One region of the Pediococcus sp. AC40 genome, then DNA from elsewhere that is predicted to be linked to it. Evidence: a T-box and tRNA genes for the amino acid it is inferred to sense, from the RefSeq annotation. Region 1 holds a T-box; the other holds one or more tRNA genes.
What was found. The T-box of region 1 lies ahead of asnS (asparagine--tRNA ligase). A T-box ahead of a tRNA ligase gene usually reads a tRNA of that ligase, here a tRNA-Asn.
Positions count from the first base shown of each region.

Region 2: it encodes a tRNA-Asn, which carries the amino acid that the T-box ahead of asnS (asparagine--tRNA ligase) is inferred to sense. The anticodon was not compared.

Region 1 covers NZ_CP127012.1:557,909-569,911, reverse strand. Annotated here, with positions in the region: gene NL111_RS02705 (PTS fructose transporter subunit IIC) at 1-525, opposite strand, end outside; gene NL111_RS02700 (PTS fructose transporter subunit IIB) at 539-844, opposite strand; gene NL111_RS02695 (PTS sugar transporter subunit IIA) at 841-1,299, opposite strand; gene asnS (asparagine--tRNA ligase) at 1,496-2,887, opposite strand; T-box leader at 2,950-3,197, opposite strand; gene NL111_RS02685 (glucose-1-dehydrogenase) at 3,764-4,552, shown strand; gene NL111_RS02680 (PadR family transcriptional regulator) at 4,742-5,266, opposite strand; gene NL111_RS02675 (phenolic acid decarboxylase) at 5,288-5,824, opposite strand; gene NL111_RS02670 (YjjG family noncanonical pyrimidine nucleotidase) at 6,138-6,818, opposite strand; gene NL111_RS02665 (hypothetical protein) at 6,981-7,520, shown strand; gene NL111_RS02660 (oleate hydratase) at 7,741-9,420, opposite strand; gene NL111_RS02655 (hypothetical protein) at 9,653-9,973, opposite strand; gene glmS (glutamine--fructose-6-phosphate transaminase (isomerizing)) at 10,221-12,003, opposite strand, start outside.
Region 2 covers NZ_CP127012.1:1,663,591-1,675,593, forward strand. Annotated here, with positions in the region: tRNA gene NL111_RS08270 (tRNA-Tyr) at 1-66, opposite strand, end outside; gene NL111_RS08275 (metallophosphoesterase) at 154-954, opposite strand; gene NL111_RS08280 (peptide MFS transporter) at 1,053-2,519, opposite strand; tRNA gene NL111_RS08285 (tRNA-Thr) at 2,630-2,702, opposite strand; tRNA gene NL111_RS08290 (tRNA-Asn) at 2,764-2,836, opposite strand; rRNA gene rrf (5S ribosomal RNA) at 2,843-2,959, opposite strand; rRNA gene NL111_RS08300 (23S ribosomal RNA) at 3,055-5,977, opposite strand; tRNA gene NL111_RS08305 (tRNA-Ala) at 6,156-6,228, opposite strand; tRNA gene NL111_RS08310 (tRNA-Ile) at 6,234-6,307, opposite strand; rRNA gene NL111_RS08315 (16S ribosomal RNA) at 6,388-7,964, opposite strand; gene lysS (lysine--tRNA ligase) at 8,507-10,003, opposite strand; gene dusB (tRNA dihydrouridine synthase DusB) at 10,081-11,067, opposite strand; gene hslO (Hsp33 family molecular chaperone HslO) at 11,169-12,003, opposite strand, start outside.

The DNA.
Region 1 (12,003 bases):
CCAAGCGACTAAACTAACATTAATCCAAGTTAGCGGCCCAGATAATATGACGCCTTCCACTAACGCAACTGCTCCAGTAGTAAGCAACGGCACTACTAATAAAGGAATTGCTGATTTCCAAGCATCACTAACTTGAATTTTTCGACACCATCTTGCCACATATCCAGCAACAAATCCGGCAATTAAGGCTCCTAAGAATCCTGCGTTAATTGTTGATGCCAACTGACCACCAATGAAACCAGCTCCTAACGCCGGCTTATCTCCAATTGCGTATGCAACATATCCAGCAATTACTAAGTTAACTAAACCGATTCCAATCCATCCTACAGAATTAATTTCGTATAAAATATGGAAAATATTGCTTGCGTTTTTGTACTTGGAAAGATCGTTAACCCCCATAGCCATCCCAATAAGCTGAGGTATCCCTACAATCATTGCACCACCAATTACTGTAGGAATCATGTACGAAATTCCGCTCATTAAATAGCCCTTCCATTCGGCTAATAAAGTTTTAGCGCTTTTCATTTTATGATTCCTCCTATACTGAAGCTACGCATTTTTTCAAGACTGCTTTAGGGGCCTTTATACATACGTTAATATCTACACGTAATACCTTTTTCCCTTCGAATCTATCCATTCCAGTAATTTTTTGGTCAGAAGCAATCAATACAAAATCGGCTGCGTCAGCTTCTTCTTGAGTGATGACGTTTACTGGTCCCATAGAGCCTTGTTCCTCGATTTTGACATCGTACCCCAGTTCTTTACCTGCTTTCTCAAGTGCTTTTGCTGCCATTGGTGTGTGTGCTAATCCTGCTGGACAAGCTGAAATTCCTACAATTTTCATGATATTGTCTCTCCAATCTGTTTAGTAATAAATTCTGAAATTTGACCTTTGTCATCCAAATTACGAAGCTTTAGTTTAAAATCATCGTCAAGTAAAGCAGTCGCAAGATTTGATAACATTTGTAAATGAATGGTCCCCACATCTTTATCCGGTACCATTAAAGCAAATACGTCTGTAACAGCTTGATTGTCGTATGTCTCCCATTCAATCCCGGTATTTGATCGAACATATATTATTCCAGGTTTCTTTACTATTCGTGATTTAGCGTGAGGAATCGCAAAACCTTCTTGTAAACCGGTAGAATAATCTTTTTCTCGTTCTTTAAACACATTAAATAAATCTTTTGATGACTGAGTATATTCCAATTTATCTGCTTTATTTGCAATATAATGAATCACATCATCTTTTTTTGAAAAGTTTTTATCTAAGAAAATATTTGTTGACGGTATTACCATCGAGTTATCCTCCTACTGCATCCCTTATGTTGTAACCGATTACATTTTCATTGTAAGTGATGCTTTAGTCTTTGTAATCACAATCAATTTCCACTTGTATTGGAAATTAGAAATATTTTTTATTCATAAAAAAAGCCTTGAATCCGTCATCGTCTGACTAAATTCAAGGCTTTTTGCTTACTATTAACGTTTCAAATTAGAAGCTGGCGTTACCCGGGGTCCGTGGGAATGGGATGACGTCGCGGATGTTTTCCACACCAGTAACGTACATCAATAATCTTTCGAAACCAATTCCAAATCCGGAGTGTTCCGTTTCCCCATATTTTCTTAATTCAAGGTACCACTTGTATTCTTCAGGATCCAAGTTAAATTCCTTAATCTTTTCGTTCAACTTAGCTAGTCGTTCTTCACGTTGGCTACCACCAATCAATTCGCCAATGCCAGGTACTAATAAGTCCACTGCGGCAACCGTCTTGTGGTCTTCGTTTTCCCGCATGTAGAAGGCTTTGATGTCCCGAGGGTAATCCGTGATGAACACTGGTTTTTGGTAAACTTTTTCGCTCAAGTATCTTTCGTGTTCAGTTTGGAGATCAATTCCCCATTCAACTTTGTTTTCGAATTCTTGGTCAGCAGCTAACAACTTGTCGATTGCTTCCGTATAAGTAATTTGGGCAAAATCGGCGTCGCGAGTTGCTTCCAAACGAGCCCGTAATTCTTGGTCCACGTTTTGGTTCAAGAAGTCGATTTCATCAGAAGCATTTTCCAAGAGGTAGTTGATCACGTACTTCAACATGTCTTCGGAAACGTTAATCACGTCTTGCAAGTTAGCAAACGCCATTTCTGGTTCAACCATCCAGAATTCAGCGGCATGCCGCGTAGTGTGTGAATCTTCCGCGCGGAAAGCCGGACCAAAAGTATAAACATCCCGGAAAGCCAACGCAAATGCTTCCGCGTTCAATTGACCACTAACCGTTAAGTTAGTTGGTTGCTTAAAGAAGTCCTTAGTAGAATCAACCTTGCCTTCTTCGTTCTTTGGAACGTTGTTAAGGTCTAAAGTAGTCACCTTAAACATTTCACCGGCACCTTCCGTATCACTAGAAGTAATCAACGGAGTGTTAACGTAGACAAAGTTATTCTTTTGGAGGAATTCGTGGATGGCAAAGGCTGCCAACGAACGAATTCGGAAAACTGCGTAGAAAGTATTGGTCCGCGGACGCAAATGTGCTTGTTCACGTAAGAATTCTGGTGTGTGGTGTTTCTTTTGAAGTGGGTAGTCACTGTCTGAGTTACCTAAAACTTCAATTTCAGTTGCGTGAATTTCAAACGGTTGCTTAGCTTTCGGAGTGTCCACTACCGTTCCGACTACTTTTAAGGTAGTGTAAATGGGAGCTTTCTTAATTTCTTCGTAGTTTTCCAACCCATTTTCCATGATTACCTGCACATTTTTAATGCAGGAACCGTCGTTAATTTCCAAAAAGCTAATTTTCTTGGAAGAACGGAGCGTCTTTAGCCAACCCGTTACTTCTACTGATACATCTTCATCATGCGTTGCTTGCGCATAAAGTGATTTAACCAACGTATTTTCCATTAAAAATCCCTCCATTATTATCTTCGTAAAAAGTCCGCCAATAAAAAAGTCTTCCATCCCGTAACAGGGACGAAAGACTTCGCGGTACCACCCAAAATTCGTTTAAAAATAAACATCTCTAAAAGCACATCTAAAGTATGCTTTCCAAACGATAACGTATCGGTCACGTCTAGACTTACTGGACGCTTAATCGTTCAGCCTAGAAACAAAGAAGATGTTTTTCTTAAAAGAATAACTTCTTGAGCTTCCACCATCCTCAATTCGCTTTAAGTTACGGGCTTAAAATACTTGTTCTTCTTACGGTTTTTGATTATATTCAATTAGCTAGCTTCAAGATTAGCATAGAAAATTATTTTTGTAAATTGGGATTTCGTTGTTTTCACGCCTTTAGTGTGCTATTCTATGCTCAAATATTTTCCCGAAACGGAGTATTATATTATGGTTAGTTTCGTATTGCTTTTGGTGATCTGTCTCATCCTGGCGACCGTTTACGTAACCTGGCTTAAAAATGACCGAAATCTCCACCTCGATTGGCATTCGCCACTTTTAATCCCCAAAGTATTTGGCTTTGGGGTGACCTTTAACCCGAATAATTTCTTTGGATTAAGCATGATTATCATCATTATTTTGTTAATTTTATTGCCTTTAATCCAATCACTCCACCTTTTTTAAAACTCGTCGACCCTATAAAATCCAGTTTGCTTTTATAGGGTTATTTTGTCTTTGTGTATCGCGACAATCCCCCAAAATATTAAGCTACGCATAAGGTAAGCAACGCCAAATCGTTTCAGTTCCCTTACTGTGATTTCTGATGTTATCATACGTTACGAACATCAAGAATTTATTTTACAGTTATGTTCTGGGGGGATAGTAACTATGTTATATAAAGATTTAAATGGAAAAGTTGCCGTAATCACTGGCGGCTCAAAAGGAATCGGCAGCGCGATTGCCGAACGCTTTGGGCAAGAAGGTATGCACGTCGTTATTAATTACAACTCTGATAAAGATGGCGCCAACGCCGTACGGGATCAAATTAACGCAGCCGGCGGTGAAGGCGTGGTCGTGCAAGCTGACGTATCAACCGAAGAAGGCGTTAAGCGTCTAGTCGACATGGCCGTCGATCAATTTGGCGACCTAGACGTTTGGGTCAACAACGCGGGGATGGAAAATCAACAACCAACTGCAGAATTATCGTTTGAAAGCTGGAAACGAGTGCTCGACGTCAACCTAAACGGCGTGTTTTTAGGTTCAAAAGCGGCCATTAATTATTTTCTTTCGCATGATAAACCCGGAAACATTATCAACATGTCTTCCGTTCATGAGAAAATTCCGTGGCCAACTTTTGCACACTACGCTGCTAGCAAAGGCGGCGTAAAGCTGTTCAACGAAACGATTGCGATGGAATACGCCGACCGGCACATCCGGGTAAACGCAATTGGCCCAGGCGCGATCAATACGCCAATCAACGCTAAAAAATTTGCGGATCCTGAACAGTTAAAAACCACCACTAGCATGATTCCTATGCAACGAATTGGGGATCCTGAAGAGGTCGCGGCCGCGGCGGCATGGTTAGCTTCTGCTGAATCAAGTTACGTCACCGGAATTACCCTCTTCGTTGATGGCGGGATGACACTTTATCCATCCTTCCAAGGCGGTAAAGGTTAATTAAAATAGGTATTAAAATAACAGCACTGAGAGTTCGCAAACTTCTCAGTGCTGTTTTGGTGACGACTTTTTTAAGGACCCAAAATCGGTAGTTACGCCCAATTTAGGCACAACTACCGATTTTGGGTTAGTGCTCGCAAGCCACCCGAATTTTCCCACGTCCACCTACTTGTAAACCTTTTTTTCGGATTATTCGATGTGCTTTTTTAGCCAGGCTAAATGAGATGCTTCCCTTTCAACCGCCCGGGACAAAATTAAGTAATGTCCGTAATTTTCCTCAATCGCGGATGGTTCTTCAAACAGTAATTTTTGCCGTTGCTTTAAGTGGGCCACTTTTTGTTCGTGAAGATCCGCCGCCTGTTTTAGAATTTGCTGTAAAAGGGGATCATGTCGGTCAGCGATAAAGTACATTTTAAGTGACGTCAGTTCATCATTTTTGGCCGTAATCGGGGTAGTGAGCCATTCCCGCAAATCCGTTTGACCCTTCGGAGTTATTGCGTAGTTAATGACTTTCCGATTTTGTTCATCGTCAACCACTTCAATTTGGCCTTCGTCCGTCATTCGTTGTAATTCAGGATACAATTGGCTGTGTGAAACCGTCCAGAACTCGCTAATTTCGTTCTTAAATTCCGCAATCATATCTTTTCCAGACATAACCCCATTCTTATTTAACAATCCTAAAACAATGTACGGTAAAACTCGTGGTCGTGGCATGCGAACTCCTCCAAAAATTAATTACTTGTTAATTCGCTTGTAGTTTTCATCAAAATACTTTCCGTTGCGAATGTCGCTGGTAATGCCATCGTATGGTTCTTCAGAAATAACATCTTCGTTATTTTGTCCAGCATCACCCATGTAACTAATTTTAGCAAATTCTGGAACAACTAGTTTAGGATAAGTTTCATATTTTTCACGAGATTCTTCCATTAAATCAATGTGTTCATTTTGGAAAGTAACCGTGATTTCAGGATGTTCTTCAACCCACTTAGGGAAGAAAATGGTTCCGTGTAACTTACCTTCGTTTGGCATGAAGTCTAACGCCACGTCCGTTCCAGTTGGTTCCGTCCAAGTAATCTTGTAAACACCTTCCGTCAACATTACGATGTCGGCTTCTTGGTCCTTAACCCAACGACCGGCAACCATTCCCCCATGAATTCGATAATCTACCGTATGGTCATTTTTAGCGTACCATTCATATTCCCAACCATTATCGTATGTGTAAATAAAGTGCGTTCCTAAAAAGTCTTCTAAAGTTTTAAATTGTTTTTCCATTATTACTTCACCTGCTTTTGAATGTTATGTCGTTATCGACAAAAGCAATTATATGACGTTATCGACATAAAAGTCAACAGTGGATTTCCTAAAAATTTAGCTAGCTCACCCTCAAGGGTTTCTTTAAGGTATGCATGACATCTTTCAAAAATAAAATAGGGACCCTCAGCTAATTACTGAAAGTCCCCTATTTTTAGTATTTTTAAACTATTTAGTACTGAAAAAAATTCAAATTTTTGATTCTTCAAGTTCCATTTTGCTGGACCCTTAATTTCGTAAGTTATCTCTTTTTATTTGTTGTTTCAAGCGAGTCTTACAACATTAATTCCCGCAACTGGTCATAAGAATGTGCTACCGCGGTTGGCTTGATTGGCGCATCTACCGCGATTTGTTGGGGGTTATACCAAATGCTTTTGAGCCCAGCTTGATTGGCCCCTAAAATGTCGGATTGCAACCGGTCGCCCACCATTGCGGTATTCTGGAAACTCATATCCGCATATTTATGCTTAATTGGCGCAAAGAAGCGTTCATCAGGTTTAGCATAACCAACGTCTTCTGAAATAAAGCAGTCGATAAAGTATTGGTCTAACTTGGAACCAGCGAGCCGACTCAACTGAGTCTTCTTAACCCCATTAGTTCCCACCATCAACCGAATTCCTGCCGATTTCAAATCCCGCAATAATGCTTGCGCGCCTTCAAATTGGTAGTAGCTAGTTGCCAATCGCTGGCGGTATTCCCGTTCAGCAGCGACCCCATCGCCATCCACTCCGAGTGCCGCAAAGGTTTTCGAAAACCGGGTTTTCAACACTTGATCCCGAGGTGCACCTTGCTCGATTGCTTCCCAGACCTGCTGGTTAATTTTTGTGTAGGTTGCCAATCCAGTCGTCAAATCTTGCACGCCATACTTACGTAAGACTTCGGTAGCTTTGATACGTTCACCCTTCTTAAAGTCCAGTAAAGTATCGTCTAAATCAAAAATCGCGTATTTTAACATCCCGATACCCCTTAAATAATTTTTCATCTATCGTAACGGATTCTTTAACATTTAGCAAACAAACGTTTGTGTAAATACTTTAAATTTACTATAATTGTTGATGTTGTTGAAATTATTAAACGTAATTACGTTTAACGGGTTTATTATGAACGGATATAAGACATGGCTAAAGCAAAGAAATTCAAACGTCCCAGAATCTTTTCTAAATCTAACTTAACCGTAGTTGTTTTGGCAATTCTGGGCTTTCAAACTTACCCTAATTTTACCAATCAACAATTAGATATTCATTCAAATACTGATTCCTATGGCGAGGAAAACGCCTCCAATGAAGCCACCTTGATTGAAAATCAAATTGCGGATAGTTTTAACGGTCGCCTGCCTTTTCAAGTTAACTTTACGGACTCCCAGATTATCATTCGGGTCCCTAAGTTAAACTTGTTTGATTTCACCCAGCTTTACGCACCCAATATGGTCCATATTCTGAAGAAAATCCAGGGCGACACACTTCCCCGTTCGTTGAAGAAAATTCGGCTAAGCGTTGGCGACCAAACCCAAGTCTTCTCAATCAGCGCAATTAAAGAGGCTAACTTTAGTACCGAAAAAATTAAGGAATTTAGCCAAGAACAATGGGGCCAAATTTCCAAACAAACCTACCAAGATTACTACCAAAACTACGTCCTTCCCAAAATCACTCGTAAGTAGTAAAAGTACGCGTGACGGACTTGAAAACTTTACTAAGTCCTAACCCAAAATGCTAAGAGCAGGACAAAAGTCGGGTAGTTTACAAGCATTAATAAAAAATCGATCGTTGCCTAAATTGGCATAACGATCGATTTTTTGTTAAGCGGAGCAGCTGATTTCGTTGACGCTTCATTAAAATCAAACACTCAAATCAACTTTTAGTATTATTAAATAGATAATTTTAACGGAACATGGTCCGGGTTGCCTTCAAAAGCACCTTTGGATTCTTCTCGTAGTGGTGCACTGGGGTCATTTTTTCTTCAGGAATTCCTAAGAAATGGTAGACTGCCCGTTGTGCCGCCCGGAACGAGTATTGTTCGGTAAAGACCATGTCAAATGGCATTTCTGCAAATTGGCTGACAAACGCCAAGTTTTTCGAGTGCTTTGGCACTACTTCGGGACGGTCTCCGACAGCTCGCGTATTGAACAGTGCACTAGCGTACGGCATGTAAACCGGAATTACGTTAACGATGCTATCCATGATTTCCTCTTCATGGTAAACAATGCTATCCGTTGCTTGATCAACTTCTGCCAAATGACCTAGTAATTCTTGCAGCATTTCTTTTCCGGTCATTTCAATTACCGGTTTGTCCACATAATCCCCATTTTTACGTGGGAACATGAAGTAGCCCCAGAAGACCGTTTCGTTTTCCTTTTGGGCGTGGAAATGTGGTTGATGATGAACCACGATAGATAACAAATTATTACTGTCTACCCAAGTATTTAAAGCATTCCCCGGTTCTTGTTGGGTAATTCGGCTAATTTGGTTTACCAAATAGTGGTTCTTCGTGGTTACCGTAAAGCTCATCCATTCACTTTGGGCACGGTCGTTAAAGAACTTGTCCGGATTTCCTAGATTATAGAAATGTTCGGTGGCTTGTTTCCATAATGCTGCGCTAGGAGCGTATTCCATATTTTCCTTAATTGGGGTGTTGAAATCACCAATCGATGAACTATCGGTAATCGCGCCGTTGATATCGAAAACGAGGTCATTTTCGTCAACCGGGATTGTGCCGGTTTGCTTATTTTCCCCTACGTCTTCGTACTCTAAGCCAGTAACGATGATATCATCGCGCAACGGAGTGTCCTTGAATTGGAAGGCGGTAATCTTACGGTTGTTGATAAAGGCAACCCCGTGGTCGCTCAAGTACTTACGCATCGGTAGAATGATACTTTCGTATTGGTTATACGGCGTTCTGGTAACCCCTTCAAGGGTGTTAATCCGACTAAATTCCAGAATCATCCGGTTCATGTAACGCCGCAATTCCATTGCGGAACTTTCCTTCTTAAACGCAAAGGTAGTTTCCCACATATACCAGAAGTTAGTGGTGAAAATGTGCGGACTATCCTTAAACCATTCTGCAATGCTGACGTCGTTAAGCTTTGCTTCTTGGCTTTCAGGCATCATCATTAATTTGGTTAACAGTTTCCGGTCTTGGTTATTAAATTGCATATGCGAATAGTCGTCCGCACCGCCATTATTCCGGATCCCGTTACGCTTATCCATTAGCCGGGCCACGTCATGGGTTGGATGAGCATGGTCAAAGTTTAAAATGTCATCCGTAACCGATTGCCCTGGGTGATCCAAAGACGGCACGCTCCGCAAAACGTCCCACAAGTTTTCGTAGGTCTCTTCGTTAAGCATCCGACCGCCCTTGGCTAAAAAGCCCCGATCGTTAGATAGCCGTTGGTTGCCGTATTCCGTCTCGTAATCCGCAACTGCAGCTCCATCATTAGCTCCATGTTTATCGAGTCCGAACATGGTAATTTGATTACCGCTCCAACCACCATCACGAATCAAATATACGCCGGCAGCTAAATTTGCAACTCCTGTACCAATCATAAACGCTTTTCTCATCATCGATTCCCCCTTGTGGAAACAAACCTGATTATTCTTATATTTAAATTCAAGAATAGATTAACACGAAAAGCGAATTTTTGCGAGCGTTTACACTTGCAAATAAAAATTATTTTTTCTGGTACAAAAAAACTGCGAAAACCAAAAAATGCTTTCCCAGAATTAAAAAATTCCAGAAAAGCATTTGAATTACTTGAATTGTATAATGCAAAAACAGGCCTTAAAAGCCAAGTAATTATTCTTTATTAGCACTGATATGATTTTCGTGTAAAATCGCGTTGAAGTCCTTCATAATCCGGTCATCTTTTTGCCATTCTTCCCACGAAGTCATGTTTTCGTCGGGCATTTCGTAGCGTTCCCCGATGTATTTTTCATAATTAATTACATGTTGCGAATGCGATATGTTCAGCTGCATAATCCGCACTGATTTAATATAACCACGCTCGGCCGCTAGCTCAGCGCGACCATTCATCATCATATTACCAATTTCAATGTATTTAGTACCATCCAAACGGGTAATCTCTTGAATCAAGGTGAATGTCTCATTGCTCTTCATTCTCTCGCCTCCACTTATCTAGTATAAAGCGCGTTACCGACTCCTGTCTAGAATTATTATGGCACCAAAAAAGGATCCGGACTTGTACGAGTCGGATCCAGCATAAGAGAGAAAGAGAATTGATTGTGCAGGTAGGAGATGCGCCACTACCTTACAACCATATGTTAGCGCTTACACATAATAATGTCAACCTAAATTTCAAAAATATTCAAATTAAAATTTAGGCGACTTTGCACTGCTCTTCCTCCTATTCTACCGTGACACTCTTAGCTAAATTACGCGGTTGGTCAACGTTGTAACCCCGTTGCAAGCAAGCGTAGTAAGCCAATAATTGAGCAGCAATGACGCTAACCAACGGCATCAACATTTCATCAACGTCAGGAAGAATTACGTCATCCGTATTCTTGGCGAGGCTTTGGCTAGCGAAGGTAATCACCTGTGCTCCGCGTGAGATCACTTCTTCTAAATTGCTCCGGGTGTGATCGGCAGTTTTACCTTGGGTAATGATCCCGATAACCGGAGTCCCTTCTTCAATTAAGGCAATCGTGCCGTGCTTCAATTCGCCGGCTGCAAAACCTTCTGCTTGAATATAAGAGATTTCCTTAAGCTTAAGGGAAGCTTCTAGGGCTACTGCATAATCTAACCCCCGGCCAATGTAAAAGGTGTTACGCGCCTTTAAAAGGGTGTCTTTGGCCAATTGTTCGATAGCTGCCTTTTCATCCACCACCGTTTGAATTGCGTTTGCCACCATGCTTAATTGTCCTGCAATGTCAAAATCAGTTGCCGCATTGATTTGCTTCATCCGCCCCATTGCTACCGCTAGAAGTGCTTCTACGGCAATTTGCGCGGTGTAGGCCTTGGTCGACGCTACCGCAATTTCCGGACCCGCTTCTAAGGTTGCCGAGAATTCTGCTTCGCGCGCCAACGTTGAGTTAGCCACGTTAGTAATCGTGAGGCTTGGCTTTTGCCATTCATCATTTACCCGGACTAAAACTTGCCGACTATCAGCAGTTTCACCACTTTGACTAAGGAAGATGAAGAAGGCATCTTTTTCAATAATTGGATCGTCGTAGGCAAATTCGGATGCTAGCACTACTTCCGTTGGCACCTTGGCAAAGCGTTCCAATAACTTCTTGCCCACTAAACCAGCATGATAACTGGTTCCCGCACCCACAATGTAAATTTTACCGGCTTGGTTTAATTTATCTAACATTGCTTTATCGAAACGAACTGCACCCTTTGAATCAAGGTATTTTTCTTCGATGCGCCGGATTACGGCTGGTTGCTCGTCAATTTCTTTTAACATGTAGTATGGGTAAGTTCCCTTATCAGCATCGGACTGGTCAATGTCAACTTCAAAAGGTTCCCGCTGAATTGCTTGGCCATCTGCATCAAATAGCTCCACTTTATCAGGGGTGATTTTAACCACGTCGCCATCGTGCAACTCCACAAACCGTTTCGTCACGTTGATCATTGCTAAAGCATCGCTGCAAACTACGTTAAAGTCGTCGCCTACCCCAATTAATAACGGGCTCTTGTTCTTAGCTACAAAGAGGGTGTCCGGCATTTCCCGGTCCATTAAAACAAACGCGTACGAAGAATCCTTCAACAAGCTCAAAGTTTTCTTGAAAGCGTCCATGGTCGATAAACCTTCTTTAGCGAAGTGGTCAACTAATTGAACCACTACTTCAGTATCAGTATCGCTTTGGAAAGGCACGTCTGCTAAATAAGTTTGTTTTAACTCCTTGAAGTTTTGGATAACTCCGTTGTGCACGAGGTAAAACCGGTTGTCTGCTGAAAAATGCGGGTGCGCGTTAGCCACGCTCGGAATTCCGTGAGTTGCCCAGCGCGTGTGCCCAATTCCGGCACTGCCGTTCACGTCATCAGAAAGTTGAGCTTCTAAGTTTTGAATCTTTCCTTGCGCTTTAACTAGGTAATCCTTGTCTTGACCATTATTTACGTAAATTCCCGCAGAATCATATCCCCGGTACTCCAATTTTTTCAAACCATTCACTAAAAGTTTCGTCGTA
Region 2 (12,003 bases), 930 kb from region 1:
GAACCACCGAACCCGAAGGAGCGGATTTACAGTCCGCCGCGTTTAGCCAGACTTCGCTACCCTTCCATATAAGTTGTCGTCTTATCTATCCGACTTAATTATAATAACTAATCTTGAAGAATTTTGCAAGCTTTTTTTGAAACTTTTTTAAATTTATTCAAGATCAATTATAAGTAATCGCTGAGTCCATTCAGTAATAAAATTATCCGAATTCCACTCGTTGATTCGTCTCTTATGATATCCGACTGAATTATTATAATATATCCCGCCAGCTGTTGCAAGAGGTTTATAGTGAAAATGTAGGTGTCCGGATAAAATAATTTTTGGCTGGTATTTTGCTAATAACTTTTCCATTCGGCGGCTCCCCATCATCCCGTTCGCCATGTTCCAAAAGCGGTAGTCATCAGTGTAGCGAATGTATTCGTGGCGCACTGCAAAATGGGTCATAAAAAGTACTGACTTAGATTGGGCTGCTTGAAGTTGTCGTTCCGTTTGTTGCAGTACGCGATCCATCCGTTCAATGTCGGAGATTGGCTGCTCAATCGCGGTATCTACCCAAAAAGTTTTTTTCCACCGCCAAAATTGCTCAGGAGTTTTATCTACGTTATCCGCAAAACTATAATCATACCAGCCGTTATTTCCAATGATGCGCCATTTGGTTCCCGGAACGTCATAAAATTGGTTGTGCAGGTACTGCGGGTGTTGCAGCTTTTCTAACCCAGCGTAATCAATGTCATTTAACATATCATGATTTCCCGCAATAAAGAACACCTTGGTCCGTGGCAAGCGGCGCTGTAATTTTTCCACGTATTCCTTACTACGGCTGAACTTATTAAATAAGTCTCCCGCAATCAAATAAATTCCCACGTGATTGTCTTTAAGGTATTGTGCTTGCGTTGCCAACGTTTGCTCAATATCAACCTTATTAATGTCCAAATGATTGTCACTAGTCATTGCTACTCTCAATACATTCGCCCCTACTCGTTTGACTTATCCTAAATAAAAAAGATGAACTAAGCATAACCTAGTTCATCTTGTAAATTCAAATTTTATTAACGAATCCCTTGCATCTTCTTGCTGATCCATGGTGAAAGTAACCATAAAGCAACCGCAAAGATAATCGTAATGATTCCGGTCCAAATGAAGTAGCTAACTTCATGACCAGGATAAAGCTTAACCAGCTGTGCGTTAATCGCTTGTCCAGCGGCATCTGCCAAGAACCACATACTCATCATTTGTGAAGCAAACGCTGCGGGAGCTAATTTGGTAGTTACGGATAATCCAATTGGTGAAATCAACATTTCCCCAATTTCAACGATTGCCCAGCTACCCACTAGCCAAAGGGCGTTAACTTTTCCATCAGTACCAAACATCAAGCCTGGTAACGCGATGAAGAGATATGAAATCCCGGTAAATACTAACCCATAGGTAAACTTCTTCGGTGACGAAGGTTGTTTTTTACCTAATTTAGTCCATAGCCAAGCAAAGATCGGGGTGTATAACATGATGAACAATGGGTTCAACGATTGGAAGTTAGCTGGCGTGATGTTAATCCATCCATAATGCAATTGGGTACGATCTGCAGCAAACAATGCCAATACAACTGAACCTTGTTCTTCAATTGCCCAGAATAAGGTTGCGGCGATAAAGAGTGGTACATAAGCCCACAAACGGGAACGTTCACCTTTAGAAACCTTGTTGCTAGTGAACATTAAAATGAAGTAAACCACCGGCGTAATAATAGCCACAATACTAATTAATAAAACAACGTTATCGATTGTAAGCACGTTGGCAATGAACATTACCAACAAGATTAAGGCGAGCACTACCACGCCGATAAGTACGCGTAAGCTAAACTTCTTAACTTCTTCTGGTTGAATTGGATCTGAAGGATAGAGGCTATCCTTATTTAAGTATTTTTTACCATCAAGATAATATTGCACCAGTCCGAAGAACATTCCAATTGCAGCTAACGAGAAGCCTGCGTGGAAACTGATTTGGAAACCAACCCACGAAACAATTAGCGGAGCCAGCAACGCGCCCAAATTAATACCAAAAACGAAAATACTAAAACCTGCGTCCCGCCTGGTATCCTCTACAGAGTAAAGCGAACCGACCATTTCAGAAACGTTGGGTTTCAACATCCCTGTACCGATAACGATTAGCGCAATTGACACAAGTAATGCCGCGCTACCGAATGGCAATGAAAGAGCAATGTGCCCAAACATGATTAAAACCCCGCCATAGAAAACGGTCTTCCGACTACCTAAAATACGATCACTGATAAAACCACCAGCGACACTAGCTAAATAAACTAACGACCCATAAATGGCCATAACTGAAGCAGCAGTAGCTTGGCTAAAACCTAGTCCACCTTGTGAAACTGCGTAATACATGTAATAAATTAATATTGCACGCATCCCGTAGTAACTGAACCGTTCCCACATTTCTGTGAAGAACAGGGTCATCAAACCACGCGGTTGACCAAGAAAAGCTGTATCTTTTTCTTGTGTATTCAATTTTATTTCCTCCATAATTCTCGCCTAATCAAAATAATACTTAAGGCTATAAACTTGGGACTATATATGAAAAAAACGCCTTAACTTTAACATTAAGGCGTATTCCATAATGCCGGCTAGGTGAGTCGAACACCTGACCTACGGTTTACGATACCGCCGCTCTACCAACTGAGCTAAGCCGGCATTGGCTTGGCTTTATAGCATAAAAGGATGCTAACAACTCGGTTAACATCCTTAAAGCTAACTCCGGCAGGCGGACTCGAACCGTCGACACCCTGATTAACAGTCAGATGCTCTACCAACTGAGCTATGCCGGAATAATCGCATGGCAACGTCCTACCCTCGCAGGGGGCGATCCCCCAACTACTCTTGGCGTTAAGAAGCTTGACTTCTGTGTTCGACATGGGAACAGGTATATCCTTCTCACTATCGTCACCACACTCTGTGCTAACTTACGTTATCACTTGAGAAAACTTTTGTCCTCTCAAAACTGAATAATATCTACATTTCTTTCGAGTTACTTGCCACGTTCTACTTGGTTAAGTCCTCGACCGATTAGTACTAGTCCGCTCCATGTATCGCTACACTTCCACTTCTAGCCTATCTACCTGATCATCTCTCAGGGGTCTTACTTGCCCGAAGGCAATGGGAAATCTCATCTTGAGGCGAGTTTCACACTTAGATGCTTTCAGCGTTTATCTCATCCACACATAGCTACCCAGCGATGCTCCTGGCGGAACAACTGGTACACCAGCGGTGTGTCCATCCCGGTCCTCTCGTACTAAGGACAGCTCCTCTCAAATTTCCTACGCCCGCGACGGATAGGGACCGAACTGTCTCACGACGTTCTGAACCCAGCTCGCGTACCGCTTTAATGGGCGAACAGCCCAACCCTTGGGACCGACTACAGCCCCAGGATGCGATGAGCCGACATCGAGGTGCCAAACCTCCCCGTCGATGTGAACTCTTGGGGGAGATAAGCCTGTTATCCCCAGGGTAGCTTTTATCCGTTGAGCGATGGCCCTTCCATACGGAACCACCGGATCACTAAGCCCGACTTTCGTCCCTGCTCGACCTGTCTGTCTCGCAGTCAAGCTCCCTTCTGCCTTTACACTCTGCGAATGATTTCCAACCATTCTGAGGGAACCTTTGGGCGCCTCCGTTACCTTTTAGGAGGCGACCGCCCCAGTCAAACTGCCCACCAGACACTGTCTCCCGCCACGATTAGTGGCGCGGGTTAGAGGGTTCATACAACGAGGGTAGTATCCCACTTGCGCCTCCTCCGAAACTAGCGTTCCGGATTCTACGGCTCCTACCTATCCTGTACAAGCTGTACAAACACTCAATATCAAGTTACAGTAAAGCTCCATGGGGTCTTTCCGTCCTGTCGCGGGTAACCCGCATCTTCACGGGTATTATAATTTCACCGAGTCTCTCGTTGAGACAGTGCCCAGATCGTTACGCCTTTCGTGCGGGTCGGAACTTACCCGACAAGGAATTTCGCTACCTTAGGACCGTTATAGTTACGGCCGCCGTTTACTGGGGCTTCAGTTCAAAGCTTCGCTTACGCTAACTCATCCCCTTAACCTTCCAGCACCGGGCAGGCGTCAGCCCCTATACGTCATCTTACGATTTTGCAGAAACCTGTGTTTTTGATAAACAGTCGCCTGGGCCTTTTCACTGCGGCTGATCTTGCGATCAGCACCCCTTCTCCCGAAGTTACGGGGTCATTTTGCCGAGTTCCTTAACGAGAGTTCTCTCGCTCACCTTAGGATACTCTCCTCGACTACCTGTGTCGGTTTGCGGTACGGGTAGTTAAACTCTAACTAGAAGCTTTTCTCGGCAGCGTGACGTCAGGAACTTCGTTACTTAAATTTCACTCCCCATCACCGCTTGTCCTTAAGAAATCAAGCATTTGACTCGACTTCAGACTTACGGCTTGGACACCCACTTCCAATCGGGTGCATTCCTTAGCCTCCTGCGTCCCTCCATTGTTCAAACAAGTTTAACTAGTACAGGAATCTCAACCTGTTATCCATCGCCTACGCCTCTCGGCCTCGGCTTAGGTCCCGACTAACCCTGGGAGGACGAGCCTTCCCCAGGAAACCTTAGTCATACGGTGGATAGGATTCTCACCTATCTTTCGCTACTCATACCGGCATTCTCACTTCTAAGCGCTCCAACAGTCCTCACGGTCTGCCTTCATCGCCCTTAGAACGCTCTCCTATCACGCCACCTAATGGTGGCATCCACAGTCTCGGTAATATGTTTAAGCCCCGGTACATTTTCGGCGCAGGATCACTCGACTAGTGAGCTATTACGCACTCTTTAAATGGTGGCTGCTTCTGAGCCAACATCCTAGTTGTCTATGCAACTCCACATCCTTTTCCACTTAACATATATTTAGGGACCTTAACTGGTGGTCTGGGCTGTTCCCCTTTCGACGATGGATCTTATCACTCACCGTCTGACTCCCGGACATAAATCGATGGCATTCGGAGTTTATCTGAATTCGGTAACCCATGACGGGCCCCTAGTCCAAACAGTGGCTCTACCTCCACGATCCTAATTCCGAGGCTAGCCCTAAAGCTATTTCGGAGAGAACCAGCTATCTCCAAGTTCGTTTGGAATTTCACCGCTACCCACACCTCATCTCAGCACTTTTCAACGTACACGAGTTCGGTCCTCCAGTGCGTTTTACCGCACCTTCAACCTGGACATGGGTAGGTCACTTGGTTTCGGGTCTACATCCGCATACTAATTCGCCCTCTTCAGACTCGCTTTCGCTTCGGCTCCGTCTCTTCAACTTAACCTGGCATACGAACGTAACTCGCCGGTTCATTCTACAAAAGGCACGCCATCACCCATTAACGGGCTCTGACTTCTTGTAGGCACATGGTTTCAAGAACTATTTCACTCCCCTTCCGGGGTGCTTTTCACCTTTCCCTCACGGTACTGGTTCACTATCGGTCACTAGGTAGTATTTAGCCTTGGGAGATGGTCCTCCCGGATTCCGACGGAATTTCACGTGCTCCGCCGTACTCAGGATCCTGAACTGAGGGAGTTTGATTTAACTTACGGGGCTGTCACCCTCTCTGGCTGGCCTTCCCAGGCCCTTCAGCTATCAAGCTCTTTGGTAACTCAAATGTTCAGTCCTACAACCCCAAGAAGCAAGCTTCTTGGTTTGGGCTGTTCCCGTTTCGCTCGCCGCTACTCAGGGAATCGAATTTTCTTTCTGTTCCTGTGGGTACTGAGATGTTTCAGTTCCCCACGTTTACCTTCACACATCCTATGAATTCAGATGCGGATAATAGTCGATTAAAACTATTGGGTTGCCCCATTCGGAAATCCCCGGATCAAAGCTTACTTACAGCTCCCCGAGGCATATCGGTGTTAGTCCCGTCCTTCATCGGCTCCTAGTACCAAGGCATCCACCATGCGCCCTTCCTAACTTAACCTAACTTTACCTACGGTAAAGCGATTAATTGAGTATTGCGATTATTTTGAACTAATCTTGTTTAACTCTTTAAAATTACGCGGTTTTCTCTCGGTTTAATTATGATTAATTAAAATTAGAAAATTATAGATATTATTCAGTTTTCAAAGAACAAAAGCAGAACAACTAACGTTGTTCAATGGAGAATAGCGGGATCGAACCGCTGACCTCCTGCGTGCAAGGCAGGCGCTCTCCCAGCTGAGCTAATTCCCCATGTATGGGCCTAAATGGACTCGAACCATCGACCTCACGCTTATCAGGCGTGCGCTCTAACCAGCTGAGCTATAGGCCCGATACGCATGTGTTTTGAGAGTAGACCTCTCAAAACTAAACAAAACTTTGACTCGTGTGCGGTTCCGTATTATTCCTTAGAAAGGAGGTGATCCAGCCGCAGGTTCTCCTACGGCTACCTTGTTACGACTTCACCCTAATCATCTGTCCCACCTTAGACGGCTAGCTCCTAAAAGGTTACCCCACCGGCTTTGGGTGTTACAAACTCTCATGGTGTGACGGGCGGTGTGTACAAGGCCCGGGAACGTATTCACCGCGGCATGCTGATCCGCGATTACTAGCGATTCCGACTTCGTGTAGGCGAGTTGCAGCCTACAGTCCGAACTGAGAATGGTTTTAAGAGATTAGCTAAACCTCGCGGTTTCGCGACTCGTTGTACCATCCATTGTAGCACGTGTGTAGCCCAGGTCATAAGGGGCATGATGATTTGACGTCGTCCCCACCTTCCTCCGGTTTGTCACCGGCAGTCTCACTAGAGTGCCCAACTGAATGCTGGCAACTAGTAATAAGGGTTGCGCTCGTTGCGGGACTTAACCCAACATCTCACGACACGAGCTGACGACAACCATGCACCACCTGTCATTCTGTCCCCGAAGGGAACGCCTAATCTCTTAGGTTGGCAGAAGATGTCAAGACCTGGTAAGGTTCTTCGCGTAGCTTCGAATTAAACCACATGCTCCACCGCTTGTGCGGGCCCCCGTCAATTCTTTTGAGTTTCAACCTTGCGGTCGTACTCCCCAGGCGGATTACTTAATGCGTTAGCTGCAGCACTGAAGGGCGGAAACCCTCCAACACTTAGTAATCATCGTTTACGGCATGGACTACCAGGGTATCTAATCCTGTTCGCTACCCATGCTTTCGAGCCTCAGCGTCAGTTACAGACCAGACAGCCGCCTTCGCCACTGGTGTTCTTCCATATATCTACGCATTTCACCGCTACACATGGAGTTCCACTGTCCTCTTCTGCACTCAAGTCTCCCAGTTTCCAATGCACTTCTTCGGTTAAGCCGAAGGCTTTCACATTAGACTTAAAAGACCACCTGCGCTCGCTTTACGCCCAATAAATCCGGATAACGCTTGCCACCTACGTATTACCGCGGCTGCTGGCACGTAGTTAGCCGTGGCTTTCTGGTTAAATACCGTCACTGGGTGAACAGTTACTCTCACCCACGTTCTTCTTTAACAACAGAGCTTTACGAGCCGAAACCCTTCTTCACTCACGCGGCGTTGCTCCATCAGACTTGCGTCCATTGTGGAAGATTCCCTACTGCTGCCTCCCGTAGGAGTCTGGGCCGTGTCTCAGTCCCAATGTGGCCGATTACCCTCTCAGGTCGGCTACGCATCATCGCCTTGGTGAGCCGTTACCTCACCAACTAGCTAATGCGCCGCGGGTCCATCCAGAAGTGATAGCAGAGCCATCTTTTAAAAGAAAACCAGGCGGTTTTCTCTGTTATACGGTATTAGCATCTGTTTCCAGGTGTTATCCCCTGCTTCTGGGCAGGTTACCCACGTGTTACTCACCCGTCCGCCACTCACTTCGTGTTAAAATCTCATTCAGTGCAAGCACCTCATAATCAATTAACGGAAGTTCGTTCGACTTGCATGTATTAGGCACGCCGCCAGCGTTCATCCTGAGCCAAGATCAAACTCTCATATTAAAATGATGAGTCTTTTTCAAGCTCATTAATTGTTTGTTTTTGCGAATTGACTTCGCATGTTTGTTCTCACTAAATCAATTTGATTTGCGAGTCCTCACACGATCGTTTGTCAAAATTTTGTTCAGTTTTCAAAGGTCTACCAACGTTGTCGTATCAACGTTTATAACGCTTTTGACAACTATTTAACTATATCATTGAGAAAAATGATTGTCAACACTTTTTTAATGAATATCTCATTATTTCTCGTTTCGAAATAGCGTATCATTGGCACTCAAATATAGTACCAAGTTTTACCATCCTTCGTCAATAGCATTTTTAAGAAAACCATTATAAAAAATGGCACTTTCACACCAAAAGGCCACACTGTGCGATTCGGTAACGCTTGCAACCGATCAACTTTTATAAAATCTTTTTACTCAGCCACCTTCGTTATCAAATTTTGCCCAGACTTTTTGTTTAGGGTGACTCATGAAAATAGTTTTACTTTCATAAGCAAACAAAAAAGACCACGCTAAATAGCGTGATCTTTGCTTATTTATCTGTTAATCAATTGGACGCATCGTTGGGAATAGAAGCACGTCACGAATTGAAGGAGCATCGGTTAGCAACATTACTAAGCGGTCAATTCCGATTCCTAAACCGCCAGTTGGTGGCATACCGTATTCCAAAGCTTCAATGTAGTCTTCGTCAATTCCTTCTGCTTCTTCGTTACCAGCTTCCCGTTCTGCAACTTGAGCCTCAAAACGTTGCCGCTGGTCAATTGGGTCGTTTAATTCGGTAAAGGCGTTTCCGTATTCGTTACCTAAGATATATAATTCAAAACGATCCGTAAAGCGTGGGTCGTCAGCATTCTTCTTTGCTAACGGCGAGATTTCAACTGGATGACCATAGATGAAAACTGGTTGCTTCAATTGATCTTGCACCTTATCTTCGAAGAATTCGTTAATAATGTGACCAACTGTCCACCATGATTCGTATTTTACGCCATGTTCGTCAGCCAATTTGCGGGCTTCTTCAACAGACATTTCTGGCCAGAAATCAACTCCAGCATACTTCTTAATCGCATCAACCATGTGTAAACGTTCAAAGTCTTGGTTCAAGTCGAGTTCCGTACCTTGGTACGTAATCTTGCCGTCATCTGAAACGGCGTTAACCGCCGCCTTTAAAATGCCTTCCGTTTCGTCCATTACGTCGTGGAAGTCGTAGTAAGCTACGTAAGTTTCTAGCATGGTGAATTCTGGGTTATGACGAGTGTCGATTCCTTCATTACGGAAAACTCGACCAATTTCATAAACGCGTTCCATTCCACCAACAATTAATCGCTTCAAGTGGAGTTCCAAAGCAATTCGTAAGTATAAATCAATGTCTAACGCATTGTGATGGGTAATAAATGGCCGTGCGCTTGCTCCACCTGCTTGAGTGTGGAGAACTGGCGTTTCAACTTCAGCGAATCCATGGTCGTCTAGGTAACGCCGAATTGCCGATACGATCTTGGTCCGTTTACGGAAGCGTTCCATGCTTTCATCGTTTGCAATCAAATCTAAATAACGTTGCCGGTAAATTTGCTCAACGTTTTGTAAACCATGAAACTTATCTGGTAACGGACGCAGTGCCTTACTTAAGAAGGTCAATGACGTAACCTTGATAGTTAATTCACCCATATCCGTCTTCATTACGTCCCCAGTTACTCCTAGGAAATCACCTAAATCAGCACGTTTAAAGATTTTGTAGACGTCTTCGCCTAATTCATCCTTACGTACGTAAAGTTGAATCTTTCCAGAACGGTCCTTTAAGTCAGCAAAACCGACCTTTCCCTTACCGCGCTTTGAAACCATCCGACCAGCAACGGTTGCGACAACGCCCTGTTCTTCAATTTCTTCTTTTGACATGTCACCGTACTTTTCGTGTAATTGTGCGGCTAAATGTGTTCTTTCAAAACGATGGCCAAACGGGTCAATTCCCTTGTCGCGTAATTCTTGCATCTTTTCACGACGTACCCGTAGTTGGTCATTCATACTTGGTTGTTGCTTCTCGCCCACTATGTGATCCCCCTCTTTAATTTTTCAAATATAATTATTACTTATTAAAACGGTAAAATGCAACCTTATTTCGCAACTCAACTCATTCGAGAGTCTAGCTTTTCAATAAACCGGTCAAAAATATCGATCATTTCTTGCTCAGTTTCGGCAGCATTTAAGGCTACCTTGGTTCGTGCAGAGTGTGGCACCCCTTTAAGGTAATATGCCGCTTGACCCCGGAATTCACGCGGTCCGATATTTTCACCCTTCAACTCAACTAAGCCATGCAAATGTTCCTTAGCAATCTTAATTTTTTCTGCTGGGGTAGGTTCGTCAATGAGCGTTCCATCGTTAAGGTAGGCTGCCACCTTTTGAAGCTCCCATGGATTACCTAAAACGGCCCGGCCAATCATTACCGCGTCGGCGCCCACTTCATCTAACATCCGTTTAGCGTCTTGGGGCGTCCTTACGTCTCCATTACCCATAAATGGAATGTGCAATTGACTGGCAACTTCTTTTAAGATGTCCCAATCGGCATGACCAGTGTACATTTGTTTCCGGGTCCGACCGTGCATTGCTAAGGCAGCTGCTCCAGCTCGTTGTGCAGCCAGGGCATTTTCCACCGCGTAAATGTGTTTATCATCCCAGCCAGTCCGCATTTTTACGGTTACAGGCTTTTTAACTGCGTCGGTAACGTAGGAAACCATTTCGTAAACCTTATTAGGATCTAACAACCAACGCGCCCCTGCATCCGTATTAACCACTTTGTTAACTGGGCAACCCATGTTGATGTCGATAATGTCTGCTTCAGTGTTTTGATCCACAAATTTAGCGGCTTCCACCAAAGTTTCCTTAGTACCGCCAAAAATCTGGATACTCATTGGATGTTCGTTGGGGTCAACTTGCATCATACTTAACGTTTTTTTGTTACCGTAAATGATGCCCCGGTCCGAGATCATTTCACAAACTACCAGCCCGGCACCAAACTGCTTGCAGATCACCCGAAAGGCCGTGTTAGTCACCCCAGCCATCGGTGCAACAACTAATTGATTTGGGATCGTTATATCCCCAATTTTCCATTCCATTTTTTCACCTCATCAAACTTTTTATGCATGCAGAATATGATAGCACACAAAATTGCGATTGTGGAGGAACCGCGGATCCTCATTACACAAATTTTGGCAAATTACTTTTCATCAATGATTTTTTGCAAATCAGCTTCGGAGAATTGATACTGGTTGCCGCAGAACCGGCAAACTGCTTGTGCACCCTGATCTTTATCGATCATTTCTTGAAGCTCTTCCGTAGGGAGGGAAGCTAATGATTGTGCAAAGCGTTCTTTAGAACAATCGCATTCAAATTTAACGTCCATTTTATCTAAAATTTTAACCTGATCGTCCTTAAAAATGTCGTTTAAAATTTCTTCCGGGGTCTTGCCGTTACGAAGCATTTCTGAAATCAACGGAATTTCCTTTAACCGCGCTTGCAAGCGATCAATTGCATCATCCGTAGCGTCTGGCATTACTTGAATCAAGAAGCCCCCTGCTACGCCAACCGTTTCGTCCGGGTTCACAAAGACTGACACTCCTACCGCCGAAGGAATCTGTTCAGATTGCGCCAGGTAATAGGTAAAGTCGTCGCCAATTTCACCAGAAACTAACCCAACTTGTCCGGTAAACGGATCGCCAAGTCCCATATCCTTAGTAACTGCCATAACCCCTTGGTTACCAACTGCTTGGCCCACGTCAATATGGTGGTCTTCCTTCAGCGGCAAAGATACGTGCGGATGCTGAAGGTAACCCTTAACCGTTCCCTTGGCGTTGCCATCCACCACGATGGTACCCACCGGACCACCACCATTAATTTTTACCGTAAGCTTTTCTTCACCCTTTAAAACGGATGAAGACAGTAACAAGGTCGCTGTTAATGAACGCCCTAATGCTGCCGTAGCCGCGCTCCACGAATCGTGGCGTTGTTGGGCTTCTTGAACCAAGTTAGTGGTATTAACTGCGTAAGCCCGA